One region of the Pseudoxanthomonas winnipegensis genome, then DNA from elsewhere that is predicted to be linked to it. Evidence: predicted binding sites of a transcription regulator. Region 1 holds the regulator's gene; each other region holds the start of a gene.
The links. The regulator HrcA, encoded in region 1, represses chaperone genes, less so after heat shock. The targets are predictions, from matches to a motif close to TTNGCACTCNNNNNNNNNGAGTGCNAA.
Positions count from the first base shown of each region.

Region 2: a site for HrcA is predicted at 1,037-1,063, ahead of groES (co-chaperone GroES). Genes of this name have one in related genera too.
Region 3: a site for HrcA is predicted at 1,039-1,065, ahead of rpoH (RNA polymerase sigma factor RpoH). Genes of this name have one in related genera too.

Region 1 covers NZ_CP095475.1:2,310,818-2,313,080, forward strand. Annotated here, with positions in the region: gene dnaK (molecular chaperone DnaK) at 1-78, opposite strand, end outside; gene grpE (nucleotide exchange factor GrpE) at 223-750, opposite strand; gene hrcA (heat-inducible transcriptional repressor HrcA) at 799-1,875, opposite strand; gene recN (DNA repair protein RecN) at 1,967-2,263, shown strand, end outside.
Region 2 covers NZ_CP095475.1:3,663,276-3,665,538, reverse strand. Annotated here, with positions in the region: gene MWN52_RS16105 (helix-turn-helix transcriptional regulator) at 74-499, opposite strand; gene groES (co-chaperone GroES) at 1,111-1,401, shown strand; gene groL (chaperonin GroEL) at 1,464-2,263, shown strand, end outside.
Region 3 covers NZ_CP095475.1:3,577,051-3,579,313, forward strand. Annotated here, with positions in the region: gene rpoH (RNA polymerase sigma factor RpoH) at 150-1,028, opposite strand; gene MWN52_RS15695 (TFIIB-type zinc ribbon-containing protein) at 1,317-1,625, opposite strand; gene gndA (NADP-dependent phosphogluconate dehydrogenase) at 1,860-2,263, shown strand, end outside.

The sequences.
Region 1 (2,263 bases):
GACGCGGGCCTTGCCGCCCTCCATGATCGCCACGCACGAGTTGGTCGTGCCGAGGTCGATGCCGATGATCTTGCCCATGATGTGACTCCGTTAGGAAGCGTGGTTGTCGGGGTGTGGCGGGCGGATCGCGCCTGCCGATGAACCCGATATAGGGATGTGATGGTGGGCTTCAAGCGCCCGTAGAACACAAAATCTCGATCCGGACAGGTCCGCCGGACGCGTTCAGTCGTGGCGGGCCACGACCACCAGCGCCGGACGCAGCAGCCGGCCGCCTAGCAGATAGCCCTTCTGGAACACCTGCACGACGCTGCCCGGCGCGGCGCCGTTGGCGTCGGCCTGGCTGATGGCCTGGTGGTGTTCGGGATCGAAGGGCTTGCCGACCGGGTCGAGCACGGTCAGGCCGTTGTCGTCGGCGACCTTGAGCAGCTGCTTCTGGGTCAGCTCCAGGCCATCGCGCAGCGGGCTGGGCTCGGCGCCGGCGGCGGTCAGGCCCGCGTCCAGGCTGTCGAACACGGGCAGCAGCTGGCCCAGCAGCTTCTCGTTGGCGAACTTGCGGGCGTTGTCCACGTCGCGGGCCACGCGCTTGCGCTGGTTCTCAAGGTCGGCGCGCTCGAGCAGGACCGAGGCGCGCAGCTGGTCCAGTTCGTTGCGCAGGGTCTCAAGTTCGGCCTGCAGCAGGGCCTCGGTGGAGGCCTGGGCGTCGGGGCGCTCGGCGGCGTGCTCGCCGGCCGGGTGTTCGTTCGAAGTCATGTCTGTCGTTTCCGTCCTGGCGGGTCGCATGTCCGCCGCAAGCCCCACCTATGGGGTCGGCGCGGACGGATTCAAGTCATCGCCGGGACGCAGCATTGCCGCGCCGAGCGCATCGGCCGCCGCCTGCACCACCGGAATCACGGTCTGGTAGGCCATGCGCGAGGGCCCGATCACGCCCAGCACGCCGAGCACTTGGCCGCTGGCCTGGGCCCGGTACGGCGCGGCGACCAGCGACATGCCGTCCAGCGGCGCCAGGCCGGTTTCCTCGCCGATGAAGATGCGCACGCCCGGTGCGTTCATGGTGCGCTCCAGCAGCTGCAGGATCTCGCGCTTGCGAGCGAAGGCCTCGAACAGCTCGCGCAGCCGGTCCAGGTCGGACAGGTCCTGTACGCCCATCAGCCGGGTCTGCCCGGCCAGCACCATGTCATCGTCCGAAGGGGTCAGCGCGTGGTCGGCCAGCTCGACCGCGTGGGCCAGCAGGCCTTCCATCTCCGAGCGCGCCGCGCGCAGTTCGCGCAGCAGCGTGGCGCGGATGTCGGCGATCGGGCGACCGGCGAAATGGTGGTTGAGGTAGTTGGCCGCGCGCTCCAGCTCGGAGGGGTCGAAGCTGCGGCGCGGCTCGATCACCCGGTTCTGCACCTCGCTGTCGGCGAACACCACGATCGCCAGCACGCGGCGCCCGTCCAGCGGCACGAAGTCGATGTGGCGGAAGGCGAACTGCTCGCGCCGCGGCGCGCCGACCACGCCGACGAAGCGGGTCATGGCCGACAGCAGCTCGGAGGCGTTGCCCAGCAGCGCCTGGGTCCCGGTGCCGGCCGGCAGCTCGGCGCGCAGGCGCGCGACCTCGCGCTCGGCCAGCGGCTGCATCTGCACCAGGCTGTCGACGAACACCCGATAGCCCTGCGGGGTGGGAATGCGCCCGGCCGAGGTATGCGGCGAGGCCAGCAGCCCGGCGTCCTCCAGGTCGGCCAGGATGTTGCGGATCGTCGCCGGGCTGACGTCCAGGCCGGCGTGCTGGGCCAGCGTGCGCGAGCCGACCGGCTCGCCATCCTGGATGTAGCGGGCGATCAGGGTGCGCAGCAGCTGCCGCGAGCGCGCATCGAGGTCCGGACTTGAGGGCTTCATGACGCTTTAGATAGCGTCCCGCCGCCGCCCTTGCAACCGGGCCGCGCCTGTCTCAACCGCTGCGCCGGCTGCCCCTACAATGCCGGCCACTATGCTCCGACACCTGACCATCAAGGACTTCGCCGTGGTGCGCGCCACGGACCTGGAATTCGGCCCCGGCATGACGGTGATCTCCGGCGAGACCGGCGCCGGCAAGTCGCTGCTGGTCGACGCGCTGGGCTTTCTGTCCGGCGCGCGCGCCGATGCCGGCGTGGTGCGCCACGGCGCCCAGCGCGCCGAGCTGTCGGCCGAGTTCGAGCTCGCGCCGGCCGCCCCTGCCCTGGCCTGGCTGGCCGAGCACGCCCTGGACGAGTCCGGCGCCTGCCAGCTGCGCCGCGTACTGCGCGCC
Region 2 (2,263 bases), 1.4 Mb from region 1:
CGGTGTCTGGGCCTTCCTGCCACCGGGCCTGAGGTCGATCACCGCCCGCGCGCCGCGGGCCGGGCCGGATCGCTCAGCCGCCGCGCGCGTCGCCGCCCGGGCGGCCGGGACCGCGGGTGCGGGGGCGTCCGGTGCGCTGCAGGGCCAGGGTTTCCATCACTTCCAGCAACGACAGGCGCGCCTTCAGCGGCGCCTCGCGAAAGGCGCGCACCAGGCGGAACTCCAGCGGGTCCTCGACCAGGATGGCCTCGGCGGTGGCGATCGAATCCAGTTCCACCTCGCGCGAGAGCGTCATCGCGCCGCGGCCGGTGGCCAGCCACTCGAACTGCGTGCCCGTCGCCAGCGCCACTTCACGCAGGTGCGAGACACTGGGACTCTTGCCCTTGGGGGACTCCCAATGGCTCACGGCGCTGCGCTGCACCCCGACGGATTCCGCCAACTGACTTTGCGAGAGACCGGCAAGGCGCCGCGCCATGCGGACTCGCTCGGGTGCATCCATCAAACCTCTCCGTGGCGATCGCCATCCAGAAACTTTTGTGACCATAGCCAAACGTTCCACGGATCGGAATGGAAAATGATAGCGATACTAACGTAGTGACCGAAAATAGGCATACGTGGTGCGCTTTTGGTAACCAAAAGTTTTCCATAGCGCGCTAGCAAAGGGTTTTGGCGGGGTTGAGCGCCTTGTGCTCACTAGTTTTCCTGCGTTTAGGTCGGCTACAGGCTTGGCTTCGCCCAACCGCGTTGGTATCTCTATGCCGGCCGGCAGGACGCTGGCACTGACAGGACGTCGGCGGGGGGAGTTGGCGCACGTCAAGGCGCGACGGAATCGGATTCCACAACCATTCCCTATGAAGCGCACGCATGCCGCACATGCGTGCGCTTCTTTTTTTGGCGCCGCCGAATCGCCCCGTCTGCCGCAGGCGCCTTCGCAAGAAATTCTCGCCGGCCGCCTTGAAAGGCCTGCCCGAGCGCCCCATCTGCCCTGTCAGCCCCCCGAGCCGTCCTGGCGTTGGGTCTTGGCGTTCCCGGTGTGCTGGCACTCGTCATGGACGAGTGCTAACATCGCCGGCCCTTTCCTAGTCCAATCAATCACTTAAGAGGATTGACATGAGCAACATCAAGCCGCTGTTCGACCGCGTGGTCATCAAGCGTATGGAAGAAGAAAAGCTGTCCGCGGGCGGCATCGTGATCCCCGACTCGGCCACCGAGAAGCCGATCAAGGGTGAGGTCGTCGCCGTCGGCGCCGGCAAGATCCTGGACAACGGTTCGGTGCGCGCCCCGCAGGTGAAGGTCGGCGACAAGGTCCTGTTCGGCAAGTACAGCGGCACGGAAGTGAAGCTGGACGGCACCGAGTACCTGGTGGTGAAGGAAGACGACATCTTCGCGACCATCGGCTAAGGCCGGCGCGACGTCCGCTTTCTCTCATTCCCATCATCCAAGAACAATCGAGGTAATACGCAATGGCTGCCAAGGACATTCGTTTCGGTGAAGACGCCCGCTCGCGCATGGTGCGCGGCGTGAACGTGCTCGCCAATGCCGTCAAGGCCACCCTGGGCCCGAAGGGCCGCAACGTCGTGCTGGAGAAGAGCTACGGCGCCCCGACGATCACCAAGGACGGCGTGTCCGTCGCCAAGGAGATCGAACTGGCCGACAAGTTCGAGAACATGGGCGCGCAGATGGTCAAGGAAGTCGCTTCCAAGACCTCCGACAACGCCGGTGACGGCACCACCACCGCCACCGTCCTGGCCCAGGCCTTCATCCGCGAAGGCATGAAGGCCGTCGCCGCCGGCATGAACCCGATGGACCTCAAGCGCGGCATCGACAAGGCCGTGACCGCCGCCGTCGCCGAGCTGAAGAACATCTCCAAGCCCACCGCCGACGACAAGGCCATCGCCCAGGTCGGCACGATCTCGGCCAACTCGGACGAGTCGATCGGCAACATCATCGCCGAGGCGATGAAGAAGGTCGGCAAGGAAGGCGTGATCACCGTCGAGGAAGGCTCGGGCCTGGAGAACGAGCTGGACGTGGTCGAGGGCATGCAGTTCGACCGCGGCTACCTCTCGCCGTACTTCATCAACAACCAGCAGAGCCAGTCGGCCGACCTGGACGACCCGTTCATCCTGCTGCACGACAAGAAGATCTCCAACGTGCGTGACCTGCTGCCCGTCCTCGAGGGCGTGGCCAAGGCCGGCAAGCCGCTGCTGATCGTGGCCGAGGAAGTCGAGGGCGAGGCCCTGGCGACCCTGGTGGTCAACACCAT
Region 3 (2,263 bases), 1.3 Mb from region 1:
TCGAAGCCCCGTGAGTCAACGCGCGAGGCAGCGGGCCCCTCCGAAGCCGTAACACTCAGTCACCGAGCCACCCCTCGATCCGGCGAAGAACCACAAAAAAAGCCCCGCCAAATGCGGGGCTTTTCAATCAGCAACACGTTGGCCTCGAATCAGGCGGTGAACAGCGCCTTCATCTTCTTCAGCGCATTGGCCTCAATCTGGCGGATGCGCTCGGCCGAGACACCGTACTCGTCGGCCAGCTCCTGCAGCGTCACCTTGGCGTCGGCGTCCAGCCAGCGGCGGGCGATGATGTCGCGCGAGCGCTGGTCGAGGTTGGCCATGCCTTCGCGCAGCAACTCGAGCTGGTTGTCCTCGCTGTCGGCGCGCTCGTAGGCCTGCGAGGGATCTTCCTCGTTGGCCATCAGATAAGCGGCCGGCGACGGCGGGGCGTGGTCGTCGTCCTCGTCGGACGGGGCATCGAAGCCGATGTCACGACCGGACAGGCGCGACTCCATCTCCACCACTTCGCGCTCGGAGACGTTGAGGTCCTTGGCCACGGCGCTGACTTCGGCCGCGTTCATCCAGCCCAGGCGGGTCTTGGACTTGCGCAGGTTGAAGAACAGCTTGCGCTGCGCCTTGGTCGTGGCGACCTTGACGATGCGCCAGTTCTTGAGGATGAACTCGTGCATCTCGGCACGGATCCAGTGCACCGCGAAGGACACCAGGCGCACGCCCATGTCCGGGTCGAAGCGCTTGACGGCCTTCATCAGGCCGATGTTGCCTTCCTGGATCAGGTCGCCCAGCGGCAGGCCGTAGCCGCTGTAGCCGCGGGCGACGTGCACGACGAAGCGCAGGTGCGAGTGCACCAGTTCGCGCGCGGCGTCGAGGTCGTCCTCGTCGCGGAAACGGTGGGCCAGCGCCTGCTCCTCGTCGACCGTGAGCACCGGGATCTGGTGCACGGCGCCGATGTAGGCGTCCAGCGAGCCAAGCGGGCTGGGAATCGGGAGGTTGTTGGCCACCAGGGCGGTGGCAGCGGAGGTCTGGGTCATGGCAGCGATTTTAGCAATGTGGGGGTTGGACTGCTAAGGCGCGGGATGGTTCCCTTCGTTCTACCAAGGGAACAATTATCGCGACATCTGTTGCATTGCATTCACTTTTGGAAATCCGTTCACAATCGCCGCCAGGTCCTTGGCAATCAACCACTTAGCGCATCCAATGGCATTCGCGACGCTGCCAGAGCATGACATGCGGTCCGTCAGTGCGCCGTTCAAGATGCCGGAAGGCCTCTTCGCCTCATGCCAACGTCGAGGGCGGGACGCGCGAGGCTGGAAACGGCTTCAGAAGTCGAACAGGTCGGAGAGAAAGCTCTCCTTCTTGCGCTTGCGACCATAGCCGTCGTGGCCTGTGTCGCGGTGGCGGCGATCGTCGTCATGCCGCGGGTAGGCACGCGCCCCGTAGGCGGCAGCCGGCGGCGGAGGCGGCGCGGCGACCTGGCGCGCGGGCGGCTCCGGGCTGGCCCGGTCGATCAGCTTGTCCAGCTCGCCCCGGTCCAGCCAGATCCCGCGGCACTGCGGGCAGTAGTCGATCTCGATGCCCTGACGTTCGGACATCATCAGCGCGGTGGTCTTGCAGACGGGGCAATCCATGGTGGGCATCGGCTAGGGAGAGTGACCTGGAGCCTGTGTGGGCTGGTTTGAAGCCGTGCTGAAACCGGCCCCGGTCTGTCCGCATGGTCACCGCCGCGACAGCGCGCGGTCGGTTTGGCTTCGGCGGACACCGCGGTTGCGCACGCGTGGCACGGTGCAGACATGCATCGCCTGACGCGCTCGTTATCATGCGCGCCCCCTTCCTACAGTGCCGTCCAGGCAATCGGAGCGCATATGAGCAAGCAACCCATTGGCGTGGTCGGCATGGCGGTCATGGGCCGCAACCTGGCGTTGAACATCGCAAGCCGCGGGCACGAGGTCTCGATCTTCAACCGCAGCCGCGAGAAGACCGACGAGGTGATGGCCGAACATCCGGACGCCGGCCTGGTGCCGAGCTACACGCTGGCCGAATTCGTCGAATCGCTGGAAACCCCGCGCCGCATCCTGCTGATGGTCAAGGCCGGCGCCGGCACCGATGCGGTCATCGCCGAACTCAAGCCGCTGCTGGCCAAGGGCGACGTGCTGATCGACGGCGGCAACACCTTCTTCCAGGACACGCGCCGGCGCAACGAGGAGCTGGCCCAGGCCGGTCTGCATTTCATCGGCACCGGCGTGTCCGGCGGCGAGGAAGGCGCGCT